Regions from separate parts of the Leifsonia sp. McL0627 genome, predicted to be linked through region 1. Evidence: predicted binding sites of a transcription regulator. Region 1 holds the regulator's gene; the other holds the start of a gene.
The links. Region 1 encodes LexA, which represses DNA repair genes until DNA is damaged. Its sites were predicted from a motif close to TCGAACANNTGTTCGA; they were not measured.
Positions count from the first base shown of each region.

Region 1 (6,088 bases):
GTACACGTTCAATCAGCATCAGGCGGTGCTCGCCGTGCTCGAACGGGTGGGACTGCTGGATGCGCGCGGCTCCGACCACGCGAGCCTGCCGACCACCACCGACACGACCTCCACCACCACAACGACCTCTTCCACCACGACCGACCCCAGCACCACCGAAAGGGAACCAGCATGACCGACACGACGCCCAGCACCCCCTTCCCGACGGGAACGATCATCGGCTACCCGCGCATCGGCCGCCGGCGCGAGCTGAAGAAGGCGGTCGAGAGCTTCTGGTCAGGAGCGATCACCGCCGACGATCTCGAAGCGGCCGCCGCCGACCTGCGCGCCGCCACCCGCGAACGGCTCGCCGCACTCGGCCTCGGCCGCGACGACGCCTCCATCCCGGAGAGCTTCAGCTACTACGACCAGGTGCTGGATGCGGCCGTGACGGTCGGCGCGATCCCGTCGCGGTTCGCGGCGCTCGCGGACGCGGACGGTGCCGTCGACCTGGCCGGGTACTTCACCATCGCCCGGGGCGAAGGCGACAATGCGCCGCTGGAGATGACGAAGTGGTTCGACTCCAACTACCACTACCTCGTGCCCGAGATCGGCCCGGAGACCGCGTTCCGGCTCGCCTCCGACCGCATCGTCCGTGAGTTCGAGGAGGCGAAGGCGGCCGGGTTCGTCACGCGTCCGGTGATCGTCGGACCGGTGACGTTCCTGCTGCTCAGCAAGCCGAGCGACGAGGCGCAGGAGGGCTTCCGTCCGCTGTCGCGCCTCGGCGACCTGCTGCCCGTCTACGCCGAACTGCTCGCACGTCTCGGCGCCGCCGGCGCACCGTGGGTGCAGCTGGACGAGCCGGCGCTCGTCAGCGAAAGCATCGACGAGCCCAGGGAGGCCGTGCTCGCGGCCCTCGCGACGGCCTACGACACGCTCGGCGCGGTCGCCGGGCGTCCCGCGCTGTTCGTGGCCGCCCCGTACGGCAGCCTGGACGATGCACTTCCGGTGCTCGCTGCGTCGCCGGTCGAGGCGATCTCGCTCGACCTGGTGCGCGGCTCCGTGCCCCGCGGGCTCGACGCGACCACCGCATCCGGATTGTCGGGCAAGACCGTCGTCGGCGGCGTGGTCGACGGGCACAACATCTGGCGCGGCGACCTCGAGGCCGCGTTCGGCACGCTCACCGAGCTGCTGTCGCTCAGCCCGGACGTCGCGGTGTCCACCTCGACCTCGCTGCAGCACGTGCCGCACGACGTGGACGACGAGCCGGAGCTGTCCGACCACCTGAAGAGCTGGCTGGCATTCGCCGACCAGAAGGTCGCCCAGGTCGCCACGCTGGCTCGCGGGCTGGTAGACGGGCACGAGGCGATCCAGGACGAGCTGAGCGCGGCCTCCGCGTCGCTGGCGGATCGAGCTGCGGCGCCCGGCGTGCGGGTCGCAGCGGTGCGGGAGCGCGAGGAGGCGCTGACGGAGGCCGACTTCGCGCGCGGAGAGTACGAGGACCGTCTGGCCGCTCAGGATGCGGCCCTCGGGCTGCCGTTCCTGCCCACGACCACGATCGGGTCGTTCCCGCAGACCGGCGACATCCGCCGCTCGCGCGCACAGTTCGCCAAGGGACTCATCACCGAGGCGGAGTACCTCGGCCGGATGCGCGATGAGATCAAGCGCGTGGTCGACCTGCAGGAGGAGATCGGCCTCGACGTCATCGTGCACGGCGAGCCGGAGCGCAACGACATGGTGCAGTACTTCGCCGAGAACCTCGACGGGTTCGCGGTGACCCAGAACGGCTGGGTGCAGTCGTACGGGTCGCGCTGTACACGTCCGTCCATCCTGTGGGGTGATGTGTCGCGGCCGAAGCCGATCACGGTCGACTGGTCCACGTACACGCAGAGCCTCACGCCGAAGCCGGTCAAGGGCATGCTCACCGGGCCGGTGACCATCCTGGCCTGGTCGTTCGTGCGCGACGACCAGCCGCTCGGCGAGACCGCCCGGCAGGTGGCGCTCGCGCTCCGCGACGAGATCGCCGACCTGGAGGCGGCGGGCATCGGCGTCGTGCAGGTGGACGAGCCTGCGTTGCGCGAACTGCTGCCGCTGAAGAAGGCGGACCACGCGGAGTACCTGGACTGGTCAGTCGGGTCGTTCCGGCTCGCAACGTCGGGTGTGCGCGACGAGACGCAGATCCACACGCACCTCTGCTACTCGGAGTTCGGTGTGGTCATCGACGCGATCCGCAACCTGGATGCGGATGTCACCAGCATCGAGGCCGCGCGCTCCCGGATGGAGGTCGTCCACGACATCCAGAGCTCCGGGTTCGAGCACGGCATCGGGCCGGGCGTGTACGACATCCACTCGCCGCGCGTTCCGTCGGTGGCCGAGGTCACGGAGTTGCTGGAGACGGCGCTCGGCGCGATCCCCGGCCGCCAGCTCTGGGTGAACCCGGACTGCGGTCTGAAGACGCGCGGCTACGACGAGACCGTCGCGTCGCTCCGCAACATCATCGAGGCGACCCGCGCCGTCCGCGCCTCCGCGCCCGCACCGGCGCTCTAACCCCGCGCCGCTCGCGTTCCAACGCCATCGAGCCCAGGCTTTCTACCGCTCAACCTTTCGGATAGCGGGAAAAAGCCTGGGCTCGCTGGCGTGTGGGGCGAGGATGGGGGAATGGTGGAGATCGGGGCTGACGCGTTCGAGGCGATGGTGGGCGAGGAGTTCGACGCGCTGCCGGCCGACATGGTGGGGCCGCTGGAGAACGTCGCCATCCTGATCGAGGACCAGCCGGTGGGGGCGCGGCCCCGGCTGTACGGGCTGTATAGCGGGCATCCGCTGACGCGGCGCGGGGTATACGGGTTCGGCGAACTGCCCGACCGGATCACGCTCTACCGCAACAACCTCGCGGCCAGTGCAGCCGACCTGGACGAGTTGCGGGCGCGCGTGCGAGTGACGCTGGTGCACGAGATCGGCCACTACTTCGGCCTCGACGACGCCCGCCTCCGCGAGCTCGGCTGGGCCTGACGCTCTCGGCCCACGTTCCGCGCTCGCACGCCCCGACGCAATCGAGTCGGGACTTATGCACGCGACACGCCGGGGTGTCGCGTGCATAAGTCCCGACTCGATGGCTGCGGGAGCCGGGCCGGGCGGGCGCGGGTCAGGCGGGCGCGGGTGAGGCGCGCGGGGTCAGACGGCTCGGAGGACGGCGACGACCTTGCCGAGGACTTCGGCGTAGTCGCCGAGGATGGGCTCGAAGTTGGAGTTGCGGGGGAGCAGCCAGGTGTGGCCGTCGCGCTGGCGGAAGACCTTGACCGTGGCCTCGTCATCGAGCATGGCCGCGACGATGTCGCCGTTCTCCGCCGTCTTCTGCGTGCGGACGACCACCCAGTCGCCGTCGCAGATGGCGGCGTCGATCATCGACTCGCCGACCACCTTCAGCATGAAGAGCTCTCCGTTGCCGACCAGCTGCCTGGGAAGGGGGAAGACTTCTTCCACCTGCTGCTCGGCCGTGATCGGGACGCCGGCGGCGATCCGGCCGACGAGCGGGACCATCGCGGCGTCGCCGACAGGGGTCTGGTTCTCGTAGTCGACGGAATCGGACGTGCTCGACGGCAGGTCGATCAGGATCTCGAGTGCGCGAGGACGGTTCGGGTCGCGGCGCAGGTACCCGCTCAGTTCGAGCTGGTTGAGCTGGTGGGTGACGCTGGACAGGGAGGAGAGGCCGACCGCGTCGCCGATCTCCCTCATGCTCGGCGGATAGCCGCGCTGGCTCACCGATTTCTGGATGACGTCGAGGATGGCCAGCTGTTTCTCGCTCAGGTTTTTACGTCTGCGCGTGCCCCCGCGCTCGCGTGCTCCCTGGTTGTCGTTCGCCACGGTCGTCCCTTTCGTGACCCGTCTGCGCATCCGGCCGGCCCGAATGTCGGTGGTGCCTGGTTGAGTGAAGTCCAGACAATCGAAACTGTATCCACGATGCAGGGCTAAAACAAACATGTGTTCGAGCGTGTCTCGAAATCACTAGGAGTTTTGGCCCCTGAATCTCGCTTGTGGTTTCAAACATTCGAAGATATATTCGGAACACAGCTTCGCATCCGACCTGCCGGCCAAGCATCGGATGCGGAATCTTAGGAGGTCAGCAGCATGAGCACAGCAACGGTCACGATGACGACGTCGCAGTTCCAGACGCCCGCCGGCGCGCACACGCGCCTCCGGCTCACGCGGCGCGGACGCGTCGTCCTCACCACGCTGGCCTCCGTGCCGCTCATCATCGGCGCCCTCGTCTTCGCGCTCAACGGCGGCGGCGCGGCGGCGTCGGGTGACCAGGCCCACGTGAAGTTCCAGTACGTGACGGTGGAGTCGGGGCAGTCGCTGTGGAGCATCGCCGAGAAGCTCGCGCCGAGTGCCGACCCGCGCGACGTGATCGCGGACATCGTGTCGCTGAACCAGCTCGACACCGCCGTCGTCTCGCCGGGGCAGCAGCTGGCCATTCCGTCGCAGTACGGGCGGTAGGCGGGCACATCCCGCCGCGTGGCGTCACGCGGGCCGCGGGCTGGCTAGCATTGTCTAGTGACCTCTCTTTCCGATCTGCCGATTCGTGATGACTTGCGGGGGAAGACCCCGTACGGAGCGCCGCAGAAGGCCGTTCCCGTGGCGTTGAACGTGAACGAGAACACGCATCCGGTGCCTGCGGACGTCGCCGCGGATATCGTCGAGCGCGTCGCAGCAGCACTCGGCAGCGTCAACCGGTATCCGGATCGCGAGTTCACCGAACTGCGCGAGAGCTTCGCTCGATACCTCGGCCACGGGCTGACCGCCGAGAACATCTGGGCGGCGAACGGGTCCAACGAGGTCCTGCAGCACATCCTGCAGGCGTTCGGCGGCCCAGGGCGCAGCCTGCTCGGCTTCTCGCCGACATACTCCATGTACCCTCTGCTCGCCTCCGGCACCGGCACGTCCTGGATCGGCGCGACCCGCGACGGCGAGTACGAGCTGTCCGCGGACACGGCGGCCGAGCAGATCCGGCGCGAAGATCCGGACATCGTCATCCTGTGCTCGCCGAACAACCCCACCGGCACACCCCTGTCGCTCGCGACGATCGAGGCGGCGTACGACGCCGCCCGCGGCATCGTGATCGTCGACGAGGCGTATGCCGAGTTCCTTCCCGACGGCGAGCAGACCGCGTTGAGCCTGCTGCCCGGTCGTCCGCGTCTGCTCGTCTCGCGCACCATGAGCAAGGCGTTCGCGTTCGCCGGCGCCCGCGTCGGCTACCTGGCCGCCGATCCCGCTGTCGTGGATGCGCTCCGCCTCGTTCGCCTGCCGTATCACCTGTCCGCGCTGACGCAAGCCGCCGCCCTCGGCGCGCTGGCCCACTCCGGTGAGATGCTCGCGATGGTCGGGGAGATCCGCATCCAGCGCGACCGGCTCGTCACCGAACTCGCCAGGCTCGGCTACCAGCCGCACCGCAGCGGGAGCAACTTCGTGCTGTTCGGCGGGGTCGCCGACCCGCACGCGACGTTCGAGGCGCTGCTGGAGCGCGGCGTCCTGATCCGTGACATCGGCATCCCGAACCACCTGCGCGTGACTGCGGGCACCGAGCAGGAGACCACCGCGTTCATCGACGCCCTCGCGGCTCTCGGGCGACCGGACGCCCCGGTAAACTCGCTGTCATGACGAACCGCATCGCCACCCTGCAGCGCGAGACCAGCGAGTCCAGCATCGAGCTGAGCATCGACCTCGACGGCACCGGCGAGACGGACATCGAGACGTCCGTCCCGTTCTACGACCACCTGCTCACGGCGTTCGCGAAGCACTCGCTCACCGACCTGCGCGTGCGCGCCAGCGGAGACACCGACATCGACGTGCACCACACGGTCGAAGACATCGGCATCGTCCTCGGCCAGGCCATCAAGCAGGCGCTCGGCGACAAGCGCGGCATCTCCCGCTACGGGGATGCACTCGCTCCGCTCGACGAGGCGCTCGTGCAGGCCGTGGTCGACATCTCGGGACGCCCGTACCTCGTGCACACAGGGGAGCCCGCTGGGTTCGAGCTTCACCTCATCGGAGGCCACTTCACCGGGTCGATGGTGCGACACGTGTTCGAAGCCATCTCCTTCAACGCCGCGAT
Region 1 covers NZ_JBZCGM010000003.1:717,327-723,414, forward strand. Annotated here, with positions in the region: gene AC37TH_RS11650 (methylenetetrahydrofolate reductase) at 1-175, shown strand, start outside; gene metE (5-methyltetrahydropteroyltriglutamate--homocysteine S-methyltransferase) at 172-2,526, shown strand; gene AC37TH_RS11660 (metallopeptidase family protein) at 2,638-2,988, shown strand; gene lexA (transcriptional repressor LexA) at 3,151-3,870, opposite strand; gene AC37TH_RS11670 (LysM peptidoglycan-binding domain-containing protein) at 4,105-4,473, shown strand; gene AC37TH_RS11675 (histidinol-phosphate transaminase) at 4,531-5,634, shown strand; gene hisB (imidazoleglycerol-phosphate dehydratase HisB) at 5,631-6,088, shown strand, end outside.

Region 2 (6,088 bases), 380 kb from region 1:
CCTCGCCGGACGCAGGACCGGAGAGGAGCGCGAGATTCTGCTCGCGCTCGCCGACGCGGAGGGCAGGCACGAGCAGCACTGGCTCACCCTGCTCGGGGACAACGTCGGCCGCCCGTTGCGCGGCGACTTCCGCACCCGCGTGCTCGGCTTCCTCGCCAGGCGCTTCGGCTCGGTCTTCGTGCTCGCGCTCGCGCAGCGCGCTGAGGCCAGATCCCCGTACAGCGACGACGTGGATGCGACCCCGCAGATGGCCGCGGACGAACAGATCCACGAAGAGGTCGTCCGTGCCCTCGCCGCCCGAGGAAGGCAGCGGCTCTCCGGCACCTTCCGCGCCGCCGTGTTCGGGGCGAACGACGGACTCGTCAGCAACCTCGCACTCGTGCTCGGCATCAGCGCGAGCGGCGTGCCGAACCACGTCGTGCTGCTGACCGGCATCTCCGGACTGCTCGCCGGGGCGCTCTCGATGGGTGCAGGCGAGTACGTGTCCGTGCGGTCGCAGCGCGAGCTGCTGCAGGCGTCGTCTCCCAACCCGGAGACCAGCTCAGCGCTGCCGAACCTGGATGTCGACGCGAACGAGCTCACCCTCGTCTACCGTGCCCGCGGCATGACGCCGGACGAGGCGAAGGCGCACGCCGACTCCGTGCTCGCCGGGCTGCACGCCCGCGCGGAGACGGCGCCTGTGCAGGCCGTGACCGGTGAGGAGATCGACGAGCACGAGTCGGTCGGCACCGGCTGGAACGCCGCCGTGTCGAGCTTCTGCTTCTTCGCCTCCGGCGCCCTCATCCCGATCCTGCCGTACCTGTTCGGGCTGCAGGGGACGACCGCGGTGATCGTCGCCGCGCTGTTGGTGGGCATCGTGCTGCTCGGGACGGGCGCGATCGTCGGGCTGCTGTCCGGCGCGTCGCCGCTCAAGCGGGCGTTGCGGCAGCTGGCCATCGGCTATGGGGCGGCGGGAGCGACGTATCTGCTCGGGCTGCTCTTCGGCGCGACGCTGGGCTAGCGCGCGACGGTCAGCGTCGGTTGCGGTCGCGGTCGCGGCCTTGCCCGCCGTCCGTACCGTAGACGAGCGCCCCCACGATCGGGACGAGTAGGAACCAGAGCCAGCTCAGCGCATATCCCCAGATCGCACTGGTGACGAAGAACAGGATGAGTGCGACGAACGGGGTCACCGAGACGATCGCGAGTCCCCAGCGGCCGAAGTGCGAGGACCCTCCTGACGGGTCGCGGGGCGCGAACGGCTGCGGCGGGGCCTGGTACGAGGGCGTCGCGTATGCGGCTCCGGCGGCCGGTGCTCCGGTGCTCGGTGCTCCCGTGCCCGGCGCTCCCGCGCCTGACCCTCCCTGGGCGGCGCCTGTCCCGTCCAGGTCGACCTGACCTGGCAGGTCGGCGAACAGCGGAGCGAGGTCGCCGCGGGTCACGGCGGCGCGCGCCGACTGCACCCGCGTCTCCACCTCCGTATCGGTCAGGCGCCCCTGTGCGCCGTGCGCCTGCAGCGCCGCGACGGCACGGTCGCGCTCCTCGTGGCTGAGCCGGAGTGCCGCGCCGGAAGGATCGTTCAGGTCGGTCATGCAGCCAGTATGGCGCAGGTGCGTTCGTCGGTCGATGGCTTTACACTCGTTAATCGAACATACGTTCGAGCGAAGTGAGGTGGGAGCAATGACCGACATCGGCGAGGCCGTCGCGGTGTGGACGACGGACGACGGCATCCCGACCAGGCTGGTGTGGCGCGCGACCAGATACCGCGTCAGCGACACGCCGACGGTGTGGGCGGAGGTGTGCGCGTGGTGGCGTCCGTTCGGCGAGCACCGTTACGGCGTCGGCAGCCTGCCCAGGGAGATCGGCGGCTGGCGCTTCCAGGCCACAGACGACTCTGGATGCGCGCACGTGTTCGACGTGCGCCACGACAACGCCAGCCGCAGCTGGCAACTGGTGAGGATCTTCGACTGATGGCGTGCCTCCCCCGCCACCACCTCCGCACCGCTTAGTCTCGCCGGGTGAACGACGACCGCTATGGAACCGATGTGCTGGCGAACGACTGGAAGAACGCCGGCCGCAAGGTCGTCCCCGAGGTCGAGGCCGTCCGCGATCTGGTGATCGAAGACGCGGCGAGCGGCTTCTGCGGCGCAATCACCAGGATCGAAGGCCAGACCGTCGAGCTGGAGGACTATTTCCGGAAGAAGCGCGTCTTCCCGATCGGCGGCTCGTTCCTGGTCGACGGGGAACCCATCACGCTCGTGCACGCGAAGAAGGGCGGAGGGGGCCGGACGAGGACCGCATCCGGATCGTTCGCCGTCGACGACCAGAAGGCGAGGATCGCGCGCGCCAGCCGCATCTTCGTGGAGGGACGGCACGACGCGGAGCTGGTCGAAAAGGTCTGGGGCGACGACCTCCGGGTGGAGGGCGTTGTCGTGGAATACCTGGAGGGCGTCGATGATCTGGATGCGATCGTCCGCGAGTTCGCGCCGGACCGTTCCCGCCGGATCGGCGTGCTGGTGGACCATCTGGTGCCGAACTCCAAAGAGAGCAGGATCGCCGAGACGGTCAAGCGCGGGCCGTTCGGGGCGCACGTCCTGGTGGTCGGGCACCCGTACATCGACATCTGGCAGGCAGTGAAGCCGGCGAGGGTCGGCCTCGATGCCTGGCCGAGCATCCCGCGCTCGATCGAGTGGAAGAAGGGCATCTGCGCCGCCCTCGGGCTCCCCCACGACACGCAGGCCGACACGGCCCGCGCGTGGAAACGAATCCTCGGAACAGTGCACACTTTTGCCGACCTCGAGCCCGAGTTGCTGGGCAGGGTGGAGCAGCTGATCGACTTCGTCACCGAACCGTGAAGTTCGGATTAGACATCATTTGTGGGTTTTTCGCGGGTTGGCGGCTAGGCTGAGCACAGTTGCGTGTTTTGCATGTGTTGGATAGGTGCGTCCCAAACCCGGAGCGTTGCCAGCTTTACAGGAGCAGGAGAACACGTAACGAGGCCCCGACAGTCGGGGTCGAGGAATATCGCTCCTGGAGGAGATATGGCTACTGGTACGGTCAAATGGTTCAACGCTGAAAAGGGATTCGGCTTCATCGCCCCCGACGACGGTGGCGCTGACGTGTTCGCCCACTACTCGGCGATCGCATCGAGCGGATACCGCTCGCTGGAAGAGAACCAGAAGGTTGAGTTCGAGGTGACGCAGGGTCCCAAGGGCCTGCAGGCGGAGAACATCCGCCCGCTCTAACCTGAGCTTCGAACGGGGTCGCGCTTCGGCGCGGCCCCGTTTTTCGTTGTCCAGGCGTCTCCGCGCCGGCGCTGCGAGTTATCCACAACAGCGAAAATGCATTTGCCATCGTCGAACATATGTTCGAAAATAGAGGCATGTATTCGTCAGCAGCCGCCATCGCCGAACCGGTCGTCGACCGCGCGCAGGTGCACGAGCTGCAGTCGCGCATCCGGCAGATGCAGGCCACCACACTGCAGAGCAGGCAGCTGGAGACGCATCCGGCGCTCTCCCCGCTGCTGCCGGGCGGCGCCCTGAAAGCTGGGGCGGCATACGCCGTGCGCGGGTCGACGACGCTCGTCATGGCCATGCTCGCCGGTCCGAGCGCCGCGGGGGCTTGGTGCGGCGTGGTCGGGATGCCCGACTTCGGGGCGGAGGCGGCCGGACGATTCGGGATCGACCTCGACCGGCTGGTGCTCGTGCCGCACCCCGGCGACCAGTGGCTGACCGTCACGGCCGCCGTCGTCGACGTGCTCAGCGTGATCGTCGTCTCCCCCACCGGCCGGGCGCGCGACGGCGACGTCGCCCGGCTCACCGCCCGGCTCCGGCAGCGCGAGGCCACCCTGATCGTGGTGGGCGACTGGCCGCAGGTCGAGGCGACGCTCACGGTCTCCCGCAGCGGCTGGGATGGGCTCGGCGGGGGCACGGGCTACCTCTCCTCCCGGCGGGTGACCGTCGAATCGGCTCCGCGCGGCGGCTCCGGCCAGCGCCGCAGCGCGGAGCTCTGGCTGCCGGGGCTGGACGAGAGCTTCCGGGCGGCCTCCGGCACCACGCGCCTGGAGGCGGTGAGCTGAAATGGCCGTCGTGATGTCCTCTGCCGGGGGCGGCAGCGCTGGCGGTGCACGCGTCGGCAACCGTGCCGGTGCGCCGGTCGGCGCCCGTGCAGGCGCTCCGGTCGTCACGCGCGCGCTCGTGGTGTGGTGCCCAGACTGGCCGATCACAGCCGCCCTGCACGCCAGCGATCTCCCGGCAGACACCCCGCTGGCGCTCGTCGACCGCAACCTCGTGTTCGCCTGCTCGGCGTCCGCGCGGGCGGAGGGTGTGAAGCGGGGCCTGCGCATCCGGGAGGCGCAGTCGCGGTGCACCCAGCTGGAGGTGCTGCCGTACGACCCCGTCCTGGATGCGCGCGCCTTCGATCCTGTGCTGGCCGCGATCGAGGAGATCACCCCGGGTGTCCAGGCTGTTCGGCCCGGCACCTGCGTGCTGCGCGCCCGCGGTCCTGCCCGCTACTACGGCGGAGAGGAGCGCGCCGCCGCCGAGCTGCTGCGCTGCCTGGAGAGCCTCGGCGTCCCCGATGCCCGCATCGGCATCGCCGACGGCCCGTTCGCCGCGGAGCAGGCCGCCCGCACCACGGGGACGGAGCGCATCCGGGTCATCCCGCCCGGCGACTCCCACGCCTTCGTCGCCCCGCTGCCGATCGCGCAGCTCGGTCACGACGAACTGACCCCGCTGTTCCGCCGGCTCGGGATCCACACCCTCGGCCACCTGGCCGCGCTCGGGGCGACGGATGTGCGGGAGCGGTTCGGGGAGCGCGGCGCCTGGTGCCACACCATCGCGAGCGGCCTGGACAGCACGGCGGTGGTGCCGCGCACGCCGCCGAAGCAGCTGGAGCGGGTGATCGAGTTGAAGCCTCCGCTCGACAGAGTCGACCAGGTGACGTTCGCGTTCCGGGGAACGGCGGAGACGTTCATCGGCGGACTCACCAAGGCCGGGCTGGTGTGCACGGCGCTGCGGATCGAGGTGACGGACGAGTCCGGGCGGGTGAGCGAGCGCACCTGGCTGCACCCGCGGCTGTTCTCGGCGGCCGACGTGGTCGATAGGGTGCGTTGGCAGCTGCAGGGCTCCGGCAGTATCGAGAGCGGTCTCGGCTCGCCGATCGCGCGTGTGCTGGTGGAGCCGGAGGCTGTCGACGACATCGGCCACCACGAGGAGGGGCTGTGGGGTGGAGGCGCCGACGAGCGCATCCATCACGGACTGTCCCGGGTGCAGAGCATCCTGGGCCACGACGCCGTGCTCACGGCGACGATCGGCGGAGGTCGCGGGCTCGCCGAACGTCAGGTGCTCGTGCCGTGGGGCGATCGGGCGGTGGGGGTCGCGCGCGCCGACCAGCCGTGGCCGGGCAGCCTGCCGGCGCCCGCTCCGTCGACCGTGTTCGAGACTCCGCGCCCGGTGGTCGTGCTCGGCGCGGACGGCGAGCAGGTCGGCGTGACGGGGCGCGGCGTCGTGACGACGCCGATCGTCCAGTTCGCTTCCACGGCTACTGCACGGGATGCGCGCCCCGTCGACTCCTGGGCGGGCCCCTGGCCGGTGCGCGAGCGCTGGTGGGACGCCGCGGCCTCCCGCACGGCCCACCGTTTCCAGGTGGTCGACGCCGACGGGAACGCCTGGCTGCTGGTGCTCGCCGACGGCGTGTGGCTGGCAGAGGCGAGGTACGACTGATGGGCTGGAACAACCCGCCGATCCCGTGGTCGGAGTTCGAACGGAGGCTGTCGGGCCGCCGCACGAGCGAGCAGGCGGACGAGCGGCCGTCGTCGAGGAAGCGGCCGGCGTACGTCCCCGCCCCGATCGTGCAGGAGGACGAGGACGACGGCCACGTCCCGTATGCGGAGCTGCACGCGCACACCAACTTCAGCTTCCTCGACGGCGCCAGCTCGCCAGAGGAACTGCTGGAGGAGGCCACCAGGCTGCGCCTGCACGGGCTCGCGGTCACCGACCATGACGGGCTGTACGGCGTCGTGCACCTGGCAGAGGCCGCCGAGGCGTATGAGCAGGTGAAGACCGTGTTCGGCGCCGAGCTGTCGCTGGAGCTGAGCCGCCCGCAGAACGGG
Region 2 covers NZ_JBZCGM010000003.1:1,100,843-1,106,930, reverse strand. Annotated here, with positions in the region: gene AC37TH_RS13525 (VIT1/CCC1 transporter family protein) at 1-1,000, shown strand, start outside; gene AC37TH_RS13520 (DUF1707 SHOCT-like domain-containing protein) at 1,011-1,568, opposite strand; gene AC37TH_RS13515 (DUF6504 family protein) at 1,657-1,947, shown strand; gene AC37TH_RS13510 (DUF3097 domain-containing protein) at 1,995-2,831, shown strand; gene AC37TH_RS13505 (cold-shock protein) at 3,018-3,221, shown strand; gene imuA' (DnaE2-dependent mutagenesis accessory factor ImuA') at 3,359-4,054, shown strand; gene AC37TH_RS13495 (DNA polymerase Y family protein) at 4,056-5,699, shown strand; gene AC37TH_RS13490 (error-prone DNA polymerase) at 5,699-6,088, shown strand, end outside.
Region 2: the regulator LexA is predicted to act here: its motif matches at 3,333-3,348, upstream of imuA' (DnaE2-dependent mutagenesis accessory factor ImuA').